DNA from 3 places in the Arthrobacter sp. E70 genome. Region 2 is predicted to be linked to each of the others. Evidence: riboswitches for the same ligand, from Rfam matches in the RefSeq annotation. Region 2 holds a riboswitch; each other region holds the start of a gene.

Evidence for each region. Region 2 has a riboswitch for S-adenosylmethionine ahead of AC3IMC_RS09660 (bifunctional o-acetylhomoserine/o-acetylserine sulfhydrylase). Riboswitches for the same ligand answer to the same signal wherever they lie in the genome.
Region 1: another riboswitch for S-adenosylmethionine. It lies ahead of AC3IMC_RS00420 (DUF1737 domain-containing protein); the one in region 2 lies ahead of AC3IMC_RS09660 (bifunctional o-acetylhomoserine/o-acetylserine sulfhydrylase).
Region 3: another riboswitch for S-adenosylmethionine. It lies ahead of AC3IMC_RS04710 (aminotransferase class V-fold PLP-dependent enzyme); the one in region 2 lies ahead of AC3IMC_RS09660 (bifunctional o-acetylhomoserine/o-acetylserine sulfhydrylase).

What each region holds. Positions count from the first base shown of each region.
Region 1 is NZ_JBYQFR010000001.1:95,696-99,903, forward strand. Features, by position in the region: gene AC3IMC_RS00400 (glutamate--cysteine ligase 2) at 1-147, shown strand, start outside; gene AC3IMC_RS00405 (hypothetical protein) at 144-770, opposite strand; gene AC3IMC_RS00410 (O-succinylhomoserine sulfhydrylase) at 824-2,032, opposite strand; gene AC3IMC_RS00415 (rhodanese-like domain-containing protein) at 2,033-2,443, opposite strand; gene AC3IMC_RS00420 (DUF1737 domain-containing protein) at 2,440-2,715, opposite strand; SAM riboswitch class IV at 2,729-2,844, opposite strand; gene AC3IMC_RS00425 (hypothetical protein) at 3,042-3,296, opposite strand; gene AC3IMC_RS00430 (TetR/AcrR family transcriptional regulator C-terminal domain-containing protein) at 3,524-4,208, shown strand, end outside.
Region 2 is NZ_JBYQFR010000006.1:162,532-166,739, forward strand. Features, by position in the region: gene metX (homoserine O-acetyltransferase MetX) at 1-311, opposite strand, end outside; SAM riboswitch class IV at 324-439, opposite strand; gene AC3IMC_RS09660 (bifunctional o-acetylhomoserine/o-acetylserine sulfhydrylase) at 534-1,859, opposite strand; SAM riboswitch class IV at 1,903-2,018, opposite strand; gene AC3IMC_RS09665 (S8 family serine peptidase) at 2,253-4,208, shown strand, end outside.
Region 3 is NZ_JBYQFR010000003.1:181,981-186,188, forward strand. Features, by position in the region: gene AC3IMC_RS04705 (class I SAM-dependent methyltransferase) at 1-472, opposite strand, end outside; gene AC3IMC_RS04710 (aminotransferase class V-fold PLP-dependent enzyme) at 584-2,002, opposite strand; SAM riboswitch class IV at 2,040-2,153, opposite strand; gene hisN (histidinol-phosphatase) at 2,305-3,117, opposite strand; gene rsgA (ribosome small subunit-dependent GTPase A) at 3,167-4,208, opposite strand, start outside.

The sequences.
Region 1 (4,208 bases), on a different contig from region 2:
CGCGACAAGGCATTGGCCGGAACGCCGCCGGAGGACATGGGGTTCGGTGCCGTGGTGCGGCAGGCCGTCAACGTAACGATGCGGGGGGCGCTGGATCTCGCGGAGGTGGAGGCGGCCCCGGAACTGCTGCGGGTGCGCCAGCCCTAGCCGTCCCCGGGGGCTCCCTTGAAACGAAGGAGCTTCACGCCGACCGCGATCTGCATCAGGTAGAACACGAACGGCGGAATGTCCTTGTAGCGCAGGAGGATGCCGGCAAAAACCGGTGCACTGGCAGCGGCGCTCAGCCCGGTCCCGCCCTTGAGGGGGGAGGCCTGCAGTGCCGCGCCCAGCAGGCCGACGCCGCAGGTCTGGAGGCTGGCGTACGCCAGGAAGGGCCACGCAGCGCCCCTTCGATAGGCAAATTTCTCGATGTCCGCGGCGCGGACGGCGAGGGCCCAGACGAACAGGGGGCTGCCCGCCAGCAGGGCGACGGCGGCGACGGTCGCCAGTTGTCCGGCCCGGGCAGGCCCGGTTTCTGATTCCGCGTTGCCTGCTTCCTGCCGCAGCCGCCGGGCAAGCCGCACGAATCCCAGGGGTGCCGCCGCCGTTCCTGCTGCGGCGAGGAACTGTCCCAGTGTCCAGAGGCCGCGGTGGCGTTCCAGCATGGCCAGCCGCTGCTCGGCGCTTTTGGTGGCGTGGACGTTGCCCACCATCGCGATCCCCAGCAGCCAGCACGCGCTCGCCGCGGTGCTCACCGCTCCCGCCCTGGCATATGGCTGTGACTGGCCCATGGCTTGCCTCCTTCGCCTCCGCTGCCTATTAAAGTGCGGAGGAGCGGCGGAAGCTAGATCTGCTTCAGCGCCTGTTCCAGGTCGCGGATAAGGTCATCAGCATCCTCAAGCCCCACCGAGAGGCGGACCACGCCGTCGCTCAGCCCGATGGCAGCGCGGCCCTCCGGCCCCATGGCCCGGTGTGTGGTGGTGGCCGGATGCGTGATGAGGGACTTGGAGTCGCCCAGGTTGTTGGAGATGTCGATGATCCGCAGCCCGTCCAGCAGGGCGAACGCAGCCTCCTTGCCGGACCGGCCCGCAGAGGGCGCGAGTTCCAGCGTGAGGACGGTGCCGCCGGCGCTCATCTGCTTCGCCGCCAGATCGTACTGCGGGTGGGACTTCAGCAGCGGGTACTTCACCCAGCTCACGGCCGGCTGCTGCTCCAGCCACTCAGCGAGCCGCAGGGCTGTCGCGGACGAGTGGTTGACGCGCAGGCCCATAGTCTCCAGGCCCTTGGTCAGGACCCAGGCGTTGAACGGGGAGAGTGCGGGGCCGGTATGGCGCATCAGCTGCTTGACGGGGCCGTCGATGAATTCCTGGGTTCCCAGGATGGCACCCCCCATCACCCGGCCCTGGCCGTCGATGTGCTTCGTGCCGGAGTAGACGATGACGTCCGCGCCCAGGTCCCCGCAGCGCTGCAGGAGGGGAGTGGCGAAGACGTTGTCCGCCACCACCTTGGCCCCGGCGGCGTGTGCCAGTTCGCTCACGGCCGCGATGTCCACGATTTCCTGCATCGGGTTGGACGGTGACTCGAAGAACACGGCGGTGGTGGGCTGGGACAGCGCCTCGCGCCACTGGTCCAGGTCGGGGCCGTCCACGAAGACGGTTTCCACACCCCACCGGGGGAGGATCTCGTTCAGGATGACGAAGCAGGAACCGAACAGTGACCGGGCGGCAACCACCCGGTCGCCGGCGGACAGCAGGGCAACCAGCGCGGTGAAGACCGCCGACATGCCCGACGCCGTCGCAAAGCATGCCTCGGTGCCTTCCAGCAGGCGGAGCCGTTCCTGGAAGGTTGCCACGGAGGGGTTGCCGTAGCGGGAGTAGACGAACCGTTCGTCCTCGCCGGTGAAGGCGCGTTCTGCCGCGGCCGCTGATTCGTAGACGAACCCGGAGTTCAGGAAGATGGCCTCGGACGTCTCCTGGAAGTTGGTGCGGTCGAGTCCGCCGCGGACGGCCTGGGTGTCGGCGCTCCATCCGGAGGCGTCTGGATTGAAGGTCACTTAGTTCTTTCCGAGGTTGGTGGGCAGGCCGCGGTTCTTCCAGCCGTTGATGGTCCGTTCGCCGTAGCGGTCAGGCTCCCCCTCGAAGCCTTCCAGCACGTTGTACGAGGTGAAGCCAGCCTGGGTGGCGGCAATGGCGGCGGCGACGGACCGCGCGCCGGAGCGGCACAGGAATACCAGTTCCGCGGACGGGTCCTCGGGTGCCTGCTCCCTGAGGTCCTTCAGGAAGTCGGGGTTGGGGATGCCGCCGCGGAAGGTCCACTGGATGAAGAGCGGATCGTTGTCCGTGGCCTTGGTGTCCGGAATGCCGATGTGGGCCCATTCGCCTTCGGTGCGGACGTCCACCAGGATGGCGCCCTGCTCGAGCTTGGTCCAGGCTTCCTGGGGTGTCAGGTCTCCGGCGTAGCTCATGCGTGGCCCTCGCCGTCGAATTCGCCCTCAAATTCGCCGTCCAGCTCATCGACGGCGGTGGCCACGGCGGCGTCGGCGGACGCGATCGCGGCCGGCAGGACCACTGCCTGGGCCACGATGACGCTGGTGCCATTGAAGGTGGCGGCCGGGCTGCCGTGCAGCACGTACCCCTCGTCCAGGGCAGCGGAGATCCGCTCGCAAAATTCCCGGTTGTCCGGCCCGCTGATCAGGCGGTAGGACAGTTTTTCTTCAGTGGCGGGTGCGTCAGGCACGACGGATCTCCTTCTCCCACGCTTGCAGCTCGAATCGGTCGATATGCCGAGTATTCACCTGAGGCACCCCGCCGCGAAAGGGAGGGTTGCCGACCGGCCAGTCAGGGCTTAACGCCGGTACTCATTACTCCCCAAAAACGTAACATCTGGGGCGCGCAGCCGCATCGCCGCCGTCGTCATGTTCCGTAATTGAACGGCACCCTCCGCGCGGCCGTGGCGCGTGGTCGGATTTTGCCGCGGGCATGAAAATGCTGCGGCACCCGCGGCGCCACAGCATTCATTCCCCTTACCACTATGTGAAGGCCCTGGGTTGTTCGCGTGCAGGCCTACACCAGTTCGGGATAGGTGGTGACGATGTAGTCGGCCGCGGCCGGACCCGTCATCCGCAGGCCCTTGCGGCCTGCCGGGATCTTGTCCTTCATGGCTGACCAGAAACTGGATTCGCCCCCGGGTACTTGCTGGTTGATGAAGCACCAGCTCATGTACAGGCCAAATAACCGGTCCCGGTCAAGGGTGGATTCTGACGCCTGGTCGAAGTAGGTGGCTTCCTGGAGGAACTGGTCGAACTGCGAATGTGCCATGACGGCTCCCTTCGCTCGGTGCATTGTGCCGCCGTCAGGCTGCAGCGGCGAACCTCGATGCCCTGCACTAGGGGGCAAAGGATTGCGTAGGTGCAAACCCCTGGAAGATCGGGGAGCGCAGGGTGCTGTCACCACCTTGTCTACACTGTAGACTTTACCCGTAGACCAGATATGAGGCAACAGTCCCGGTTACGGCGGGACGGCTGCCCGGCAATGAGGACCACGCGATGACTTCCGCCGTCACTCCCAGGAGCGGCCACCCGAAAACCAGGCTGAGCAGGGACATTGTCTTGGCCAAAGCCCTCGAGTTGGTGGATGCCGAAGGCCTGGAAGCGCTGAGCATGCGCCGCCTGGGGCAGGAGCTCGGCCGGGATCCCATGAGCCTGTACCGCTACGCTGAAAACCGCGCAGCTTTGCTCGACGGTGTGGCGGAGCTTGTTCTCAATGACCTCTCCATAGAACCCGCGGACCCGGACTGGAAGGCGCAGCTTCGGAAGCTTGCCCACAGCCTGCGCCGGCAAGCGCTCCGGCACCCCAACGTGGTGCCCCTGCTGGTGACGCGGCCCCTCTCCACCCCGCTGGGCCTCCGGCCGCTGGGCACCCTGAGGCCACTGGAACAGATCCTGTCCCTGCTGGTGGCGGCGGGTTTCGAACCGGCCGACTCCCTCCACGTGTACCGCGCCTACTACGGCTTCCTCTACGGCCACATCCTCAACGAAATGCAGGAGTTCGTGGTGGATCCGGAGGAGAATGAGGTGCTCCTGCGCCTGGGGCTCCACCGCCTGCCCGCAAGGGACTTTCCGCGGCTCCGCGCCCTGGCCCCTGCCCTCGCGGAATACGACGGCGAGGCAGAGCTGGACCAGGGGCTCGCGATCCTGCTGTCCGGGCTGGAAGCGCAGCTCACCGGGCAGG
Region 2 (4,208 bases):
CCGTAGCAGCCGCCCACGATGTTGATGGACACCACGAAGAACTTGTCCGTATCAACCGGTGCGCCGGGCCCGGCCAGCTGCTCCCACCAGCCTTCCTCGTCGGTGTCGCCGCGGGTCACGTGGGTGCTGCCGGTGAGGGCGTGTTCGATCAGGACCGCGTTGCTGCCGTCGGCGTTCAGTGTTCCCCAGGTTTCGTAGGCCAGCGTAACGTCGGGCAGGTAGCCCCCGGCTTCCAGTTCCAGTCCTCCAATGGAGGCGTAGCGGACAATTCCGTGTTCGGGGATGGTGGTACGGGCGACGGTAACCGTCATGGCAGGACCTCTTCTACGCGCTTGCCCGCCGTCGTCTGACCGGCAGGCCAGGTCTTCACCCGGGGCACCCCACCGCGGAAGGAGGGTTGCCGGCCAGCAAGCCGGGGCTGTCACTGGCACTCATGACCTGGTTCGAGTGTACGAAATACACCCCGCTCCGGACCAAGAGTGTGACTGGTTGTGACTTCCCCGGCTTGCCGGTGCATGTTTTTGCGTTGTGCGCTAGGCCTCTGCTGCGCCCTTGGCTGCCCGGAAGCCCGCTTCGAGGTCGGCAAGGATGTCATCGATGTGCTCCAGGCCCACGGAGAGGCGGACCAGCCCCGGAGTCACACCGGCAACCGCCTGCTGTTCCGGCGAGAGCTGGCTGTGGGTGGTCGACGCCGGGTGGATGACGAGCGAGCGGACGTCACCGATGTTGGCCACGTGGGAGTGCAGTTCCAGGGCGTCCACGAAGCGCTTGCCCGCTTCCGCGCCGCCGGCCAGATTGAAGGCGACGACGGCGCCTGTCCCCTTGGGACCGTACTTCCGGCCACGTTCGTACCAGGGGCTTGAGGGCAGCCCCGCGTAGGCGACGGATTCGACGTCGTCCCTTCCTTCCAGCCAGCGCGCCACTTCGGTGGCGTTGGCCACGTGGCGTTCCACGCGCAGGCTCAGCGTTTCCAGGCCCTGGGAAATCAGGAAGGCGTTGAAGGGCGAGACTGCCGATCCAAGGTCGCGCAGCAGCTGGACACGGGCCTTGAGGATGTAGGAAAGGTTGGCCCCGAGCGCGCCGCCCTCCCCCAGGTCGCGGGCATAGACGAGGCCGTTGTACGTGGGGTCCGGGGTGTTGAAGCCGGGGAACCGTTCCGGATCCTTGCTGAAGTCGAACTTGCCGGAATCGACGATGACGCCGGCGATGGCCGATCCGTGGCCGCCCAGGTATTTCGTCGCAGAGTGGATCACGATGTCTGCTCCCCACTCCAGGGGACGGATGAGGTACGGGGTGGACAGGGTGTTGTCCACAATGAGGGGCACGCCAGCCTGGTGGGCGACGCCGGAGATGCCTTCGATGTCCAGGACGTCCTGGCGGGGGTTGGACACCACCTCGCCAAAAAAGAGCTTGGTGTTCGGCTGCACGGCATCACGCCACTGGTCCAGGTTGTCCGGATCTTCCACGAACGTAACGGAGATGCCGAACTTCTTGAGAGTGTGGGCGAACAGGTTGTAGGTGCCGCCGTAAAGGCTGGGGCTGGCCACGATGTGGTCGCCGGCCTCGGCGATGTTCAGGACGGCGAAGGTCTCGGCCGCCTGCCCGGAGCTCAGCAGCAGCGCGGCGAGGCCGCCCTCGAGGCTGGCGATCCGCTGCTCCACGGCATCCTGGGTGGGGTTGCCGATCCTGGTGTAGATGGGCGCCAGTTCGGCCAGGGCGAAGCGGTTGGCGGCGCTTTCTGCCGTGGGAAAGACGAAGGACGTGGTTTGGTAGATAGGAAGCGCACGGGCACCCGTGGCGCTGTCCGCTTCCTGCCCCGCGTGGATCTGGCGGGTTTCGAAGGACCATCCGTTGGACATTCAAGGCTCCTTTGACATGGGCCCGGCATGCTGGGAGCACCTCGGGCCGCGCTTGCTGTCCGGCCGGCGCCGGACAACCAGGTCCTCACCCGGGGCACCCCACCGCGGATGGAGGGTTGCCGGCCAGCGAGCCGGGGCTTGGCGCTGGCACTCATGACCTGGGCCCAGTGTAGGAACAGAGCGGCCGTGGGGAACAGGATTGTGACGAACATGGTCCCGCGTCGTCCCGCCGATGTGGTCTTTCCCTTGCCTCCACGGAAGTTTCGCCAAAGTTCCACAGGGAACCCGCAGGATTCACCGAGGTTCGGCTGTTGTCCCCGGCCTGTCGGATAGATTCGCTGTGGGAAAGTTCCACAGCACAGTTCTCCAACGCACAAAAGGATCGGGATTCCGTTGCCCCAGTTGTTCCGCCAGGCTCTCCGCACCGTCCTGCCATCCTTGGCTGTTGGCCTCGTTGCCGTGGCAGGCGGGCTGGTGTCCCCGCCCGCGGCGTCGGCGGCTCCTGCCGCACCCGAAGCCAGCGACAACGGGCGCTACCTCGTGCGTTTCGCGGCCGGGACGGACGTTGCCGGCGAGGTGCGGTCCCTACGCGCCCAGGGCATCGGCGTCGTCCGTACGTTTGAAACGGTGCTGAAGGGCGCAGCCGTCCAGGCGACGGCCGCGCAGGCCGCCGCCATGATCCGTTCCGGACGGGCGATCGCCGTGGAACCCGACTATGCCGTCACGGTTTCGGAGACACAGCGGAATGCGCCCTGGGGACTGGACCGTTCCGACCAGATGGCACTTCCGCTTTCCGGGACCTACACGCCCCCGGCGTCCGGGCAGGGCGTCAGCGTCTACGTGGTGGACACCGGGATCCTCGCGTCGCACGTCGACTTCGGCGGCCGGGTTGCGCAAGGGTGGACCGCGAAGAATGACGGGCTCGGAACAAGCGACTGCAGCGGCCACGGTACGCACGTGGCCGGGACCATCGCGGGCTCGGTTTACGGTATGGCAAAATCCGCCACCCTCATTCCGGTGCGGGCACTCGCCTGCGACGGTAGCGGCCTCTACTCGGACGTGATTGCAGGGCTCGACTGGGTCGTTGCAAACCACCGCGACGGAGCGCCGGCCGTGGTGAACCTGAGTATTGGCGGCCCGGCGAGCAACACCCTCGACGCCGCGGTGCAGGCGGTCATCAGTGACGGCATTCCTGCGATTGTTGCTGCCGGGAACAGCGCCGTCGATGCATGCACCACTTCCCCATCGCGCCTGCCGGCGGCCGTCACAGTCGCTGCCAGCGATTCCTCGGACCGGCAGGCAAGCTTCTCCAGCTTCGGCAATTGCGTGGATTTGTACGCCCCGGGCGTGGGTATAACGTCCACCTGGTACACCTCCTCAACCGCTACCGCTTCACTCAGCGGGACGTCCATGGCAACCCCGCACGTGGCCGGCGCAGCAGCGCTCCTGCTGGCGAAGAACCCGTCACTGACCCCTTCCCAGGTTGCCTCGGCCCTGAATTCCTCGTCCGTCACCGGAACGATCGCCAATGCCAGTGCAGGAACACCCAACCGCCTGCTGCATGTAGTGCCGCCGACGGCGAACACCGGGACGTACGCCGTCCAGGGTCCCATAGCGGACAAGTACGCCGAAGTCTCCGGGATCGTGGGGCTTCCTATCGCCAATGAGGTTACGAACCAGCGGTTCGGCGGCTCGTACCAGGAGTTCGAGCACGGAATCATCGCTTACCTGCCCGGCTCGGCTGCCTTCGCGGTTGTCAACGGGATCAACACGACGTGGAAGGGCAGCGGCGCGCAGGACGGCGACCTTGGCTATCCGACGTCGGACGAATACTCACCGATGGCCGGTGGCGTCATGCAGAACTTCCAGTTCGGAAAGATCTCCTGGAACGCGGCCACGGGGTCCCGGATCACCAAGGGCGGCATCGGCGCCACCTGGGACAACGCCGGCGGCCCGCTCAGCGGCCTCGGCTACCCCACCACCGACGAGTATGCACCGATTCCCGGCGGCGTCATGCAGGGCTTCCAGTACGGCAAGATCTCCTGGAACGCCGCGACAGGCTCCCACATCACCAAGGGCGGCATCGGCGCCACGTGGGACAACGCCGGCGGCCCGGCCAGCGGCCTCGGCTACCCCACAACCGACGAAATCGGCGGCCTCGTGGGTGGCGGCGCGAAGCAGTACTTCCAGGGCGGAGAGGTGGTGTGGTCTCCCGCCGCGGGCGCACACGTTATTACCGGCGGCATCAGGTCCGCCTGGGTGGGCCAGGGCTCCGAGGGCGGCCGCCTCGGCTACCCGACCACCGGAGAATACCCCGCCGGTGGCGGCGCCTATTCCCAGGACTTCCAG
Region 3 (4,208 bases), on a different contig from region 2:
TGGACAGGCGGTGCACCCAGGGCACGGACGTGTCCAGCTGGTTCCAGACCAGGCCGAGGGTTCCGTGCGGCCGCAGGACCCGGGCGAGCTCAGTGCTCGCGGCCAGGGGGTCGCACCAGTGCCAGGCCTGGGCCACGGTAACGACGTCGAAGCCCGCCCCGGGCAGGCCGGTCGCCTCGGCAGTCCCCGTCACAGCCGTGGCGGCAGGGCAGTGGGCCTTCAGCTGTGCGAGCATGTCCGCAGAGGGGTCGAGGGCCGTGACGTCCAGGCCCATCTCCAGCAGCAAGGCAGTGAACTTTCCGGTACCGGCGCCGACGTCCAGGACGTCGCGGGCGTGCTCGGGAACCAGCCACCGGGCCGATTCCAGGGGATAGCCGGGCCGGACCCGCTGGTAGTGCCTGCCGCCGTCCTGGAAGCTCTGCCCAAGCTCCTGCCGCCGCCCGTGATCGAGTTTGGGACCGCCCCGGACCACGCGTGGCCTCCTTCACCTGCTGCCGATGGATACCTTTTGAATTTACCGCATGGCGGCGCAGGCAAGCTGGTGCGGAAGGCGCAGGGCCAGGGCCCCGTGCTTAGCCCCCGGTCAGTCCTCCGTGCAGGGCGCGGCGCCGGCGGTGCCTGGCGTATTGGGCGCCCAGTGCGGGTAGGTGCGGAAGTCATTGGCCGGCACCCAGCGGCCTGCATCCACGACATAGTCCCAGCCCAGCCCGCTGCTGCGCAGGGTGCGGATGCCGTCGAGGAGCCGCTCCGCGTCCTCCAGCCTGGATCCGACGCCGAAGCTGGCGCGCAGGGAGCCGGACGGCAGCCCGAGCCGCTTCAGCAGCGGGTGCGCGCAGAAGCGGCCATCACGCAGTCCCACGCCGTGTTCGGCCGAGAGGTAGGCGGCCACCAGGCCGGCGTCATAACCCTCCACGGAGAAGTTGACGACGCCGATGGTGTCCGTTTCCGGGTTGGTGTCCTTGAAGATCTGGTGGACAGTGACACCCTCGATGTCCTGGAGGCCTTCCACCAGGAAGGACCGGATGGCGGACTCGTGCGCGTGCCAGCGGTCCTGGTCCAGCCCGGCAATGACCTGCGTGGCGCGGGCAAGGGTGGCGGCGCCGAGCACGTTCGGCGAGCCCCCCTCGTGGCGGGCCGGCCCTCTCGCCCAGCTGACGCCGTCGAGCCTCGCTTCCTTGACTGCACCGCCGCCGGCGAGGTGCGGGGTGCCGGCGTCAAGCCAGTCGGGGCGCCCCACCAGGACGCCGGAGCCGAAGGGCGCGTAGAGCTTGTGCCCGGAGAAGGCGAGGTAGTCGACGTCGTCCGCGCTGATGTCCACGCGGCGGTGTGGGGCGAGCTGGGCCGCGTCCACCACGATCCGTGCGCCGTGCTGGTGGGCCAGCGCGGCCAGTGCGCGGATGGGGAGGATCTCGCCGGTGACGTTGGAGGCGCCGGTGACTGCGAGCAGGCTGACGCCGCCCTGCTCCAGCTCGGCCCTGACTGCCTCGATGGTTCCCGCGATGGTGTCCGCGGCCACGATGCTGCGGTGCGGCACGCCCTGCCACGGCAGGAGGTTCGCGTGGTGCTCGATGTCCAGGTAAAGGACCTCGCCGGCAACGCGGCCGTCGGTGACGGGCAGGCAGCCAGCCAGCAGGTTGAGCGAATCCGTGGTGTTCCGGGTGAAAATGACCGAGTCGTCAGGGCGGCCGCCCACGAAGTCGCGGACGATGCTCCGCGCGTTCTCGTACACCGAGGTGCTGATCTGGGAGGCGTAGCCGGCCCCGCGGTGCACGCTCGCGTAATAGGGCAGGATCTCGTTCAGGTACGCGGAGACCAAGGACAGTGCCGGTGCGGATGCGCCGTAGTCGAGGTTGGCATAGCGGACATGTCCGCCGGTGATCAGGGGTGCCTGGATTTCAGCGCCGGTGACGGCAGCGAGCGGGTGGCCGGCGGCCTGGCGTGCGCTGAAGGCGGCCGATCCTTCGGCGATGGCAGTGCTGGGGGAGACGGTGGCAGTTGTCACAGAGACCTCACTTGTATCAGGACCCCGACATGACAGGAATCCGCGCTTGCCGCATCCGCTCCGGACCGGCCTGGTCGTCACCCGGGGCACCCCACCGCGAATGGAGGGTTGCCGGCCAGCAAACCGGGGTTTTGCGCTGGCACTCGTGACCTGCATAAAAGCGTAGAACATGGAACGGCCCGGACTGAAGCCGGGGCAATTGTTAAGGCGTTTGTTACGCCTGCCGAATAAAGAACGCCGGACGACTCCTTCAGGGGGCGTCCGGCGTCGCAATATTCGGCTCCAGAGGGGTACGGCGACCGTTACAGCAGATCGTCCAAATAGGGGTTCAGGCGGTGCAGAACCTCCGAGTGCAGGATCGAGTTGGTGGCCAGGGCGTTGCCGCCGAACGGGCCGTCCTCGCCTTCCAGGGACGTGAACCGGCCGCCCGCCTCCACGACAATGGGGACCAGAGCTGCCATGTCGTACAGGTTCAGCTCCGGTTCGCAGGCGATGTCCACCGAGCCTTCCGCCACCATGCAGTAGGACCAGAAGTCGCCATATGCGCGGGTCCGCCACACGTCCTCCGTCAGGGCAAGGAACTCGTCCAGGTTCCCGCGTTCCTTCCAGCCCGTCAGGCTGGAGTATGAAAGGGAGGCATCCGAAAGTTTCGATACGTTGGACACGCGGAGCCGCGTGGCGGCCGCGAGGGACCGGCCCATGTACGCCCCCATGCCCTTTGCTGCCCACCAGCGTTTGCCAAGGGCCGGGGCGCTGACCACGCCCACGACGGGTTCGCCCTCGTCCACCAGTGCAATCAGGGTGGCCCAGACCGGGACGCCGCGGACAAAGTTCTTGGTCCCGTCAATGGGGTCGATGATCCAGCGCCGCGAGCCGTGGCCGGTGCTGCCGAACTCCTCGCCCAGGACGGCATCGCGCGGGCGTGAACGGGACAGCTGGCCGCGGATGGCTTCCTCTGCGGCCTTGTCCGCGTCGGTGACCGGCGTCAGGTCCGGCTTGGTCTCGACGTGGAGGTCCAGGGCCTTGAAGCGGCTCATGGTCTGGTCATCCACGGAGTCGGCCAGGACATGGGCCAGGCGCAGGTCATCGTTGTAGCTCGAAGCGGGTTGGATCATGGTTCCAAACTACCGTCTGTCCCGGCCTCTGCCGGGACCTTCGGCTGCGTCAGTTGACGCTGCCGAGTTCCTTGGTTTCCTGCGCTTCCATTCTCGGATCCGTGCCGAGCAGTCGGCGCAGGGACGCGAGCCGGGCGGGACCAGTGGTACCTGCGTGCCCGTTGTTCACCCAGTCATCCAGGCCGCAGTCCACTGCCGATGCGGTGTGCTTGCACCCGCGTTCGCAGTTTTCGATCCCGGGGGAGAGGTCCGGAAAGGACCGGAGGATCCTGTCCGGATCCACATGCGCCAGGCCGAAGGAACGGATGCCGGGGGTGTCGATGATCCAGCTGCCGGGCGGGGCGTCAGCCAACCGCAGGGCCAGCGCGGACGATGACGTGTGCCGTCCACGCCCTGTCACGGCGTTGACGCCACCGGTGGCCCGCTCGGCACCTGTCAGTGCGTTCACCATGGTGGACTTGCCGACGCCGGAGTGGCCAAGCATCACGGTGACCTTGCCGTCGAGGTGGGCCCGCAGCGCCGCCACTGCAGTGCTGTCGAGACGGGCAGAAAGGCCATCGTCGGAGCGGGCGTCGATACCCGAGGCCTGCTCATCGGCGGTGCGGCTGATGATCACCGGGAAGTCCAGGTGCGTGTAGTTGGACAGCAGCTCAGCGGGATCCCGGACGTCGGCCTTGGTGACGAGCAGGATGGGCTCGATCCCGGCGTCGTAGGCCGCCACCAGCGCCCGGTCGATAAAGCCGGTGCGTGGCTCAGGGTTGGCGGCGGCCACCACGATGACCAGCTGGTCCGCGTTGGCCACCACCGCACGTTCCACGGGGTCTGTGTCGTCGGCGCTGCGGCGCAGGAGCGTGTGCCGGTCCTGGATCTTCACCAGCCGGGCGAGGGTGTCGGGGGCGCCGGAGACATCCCCCACGAGCGAGACGAAGTCGCCGGCAACTACCGGCGAGCGGCGAAGCTCACGGGCCCGCGCGGCGATCACCACGCGTTCGTTGTCCGAATCCTCGCCCACCACCGCGGTATACCTGCCGCGGTCCACGGTAATGATGCGTCCGGTGACGGCGTCGTCGTGGCTGGGCCGGTCTTTGGTG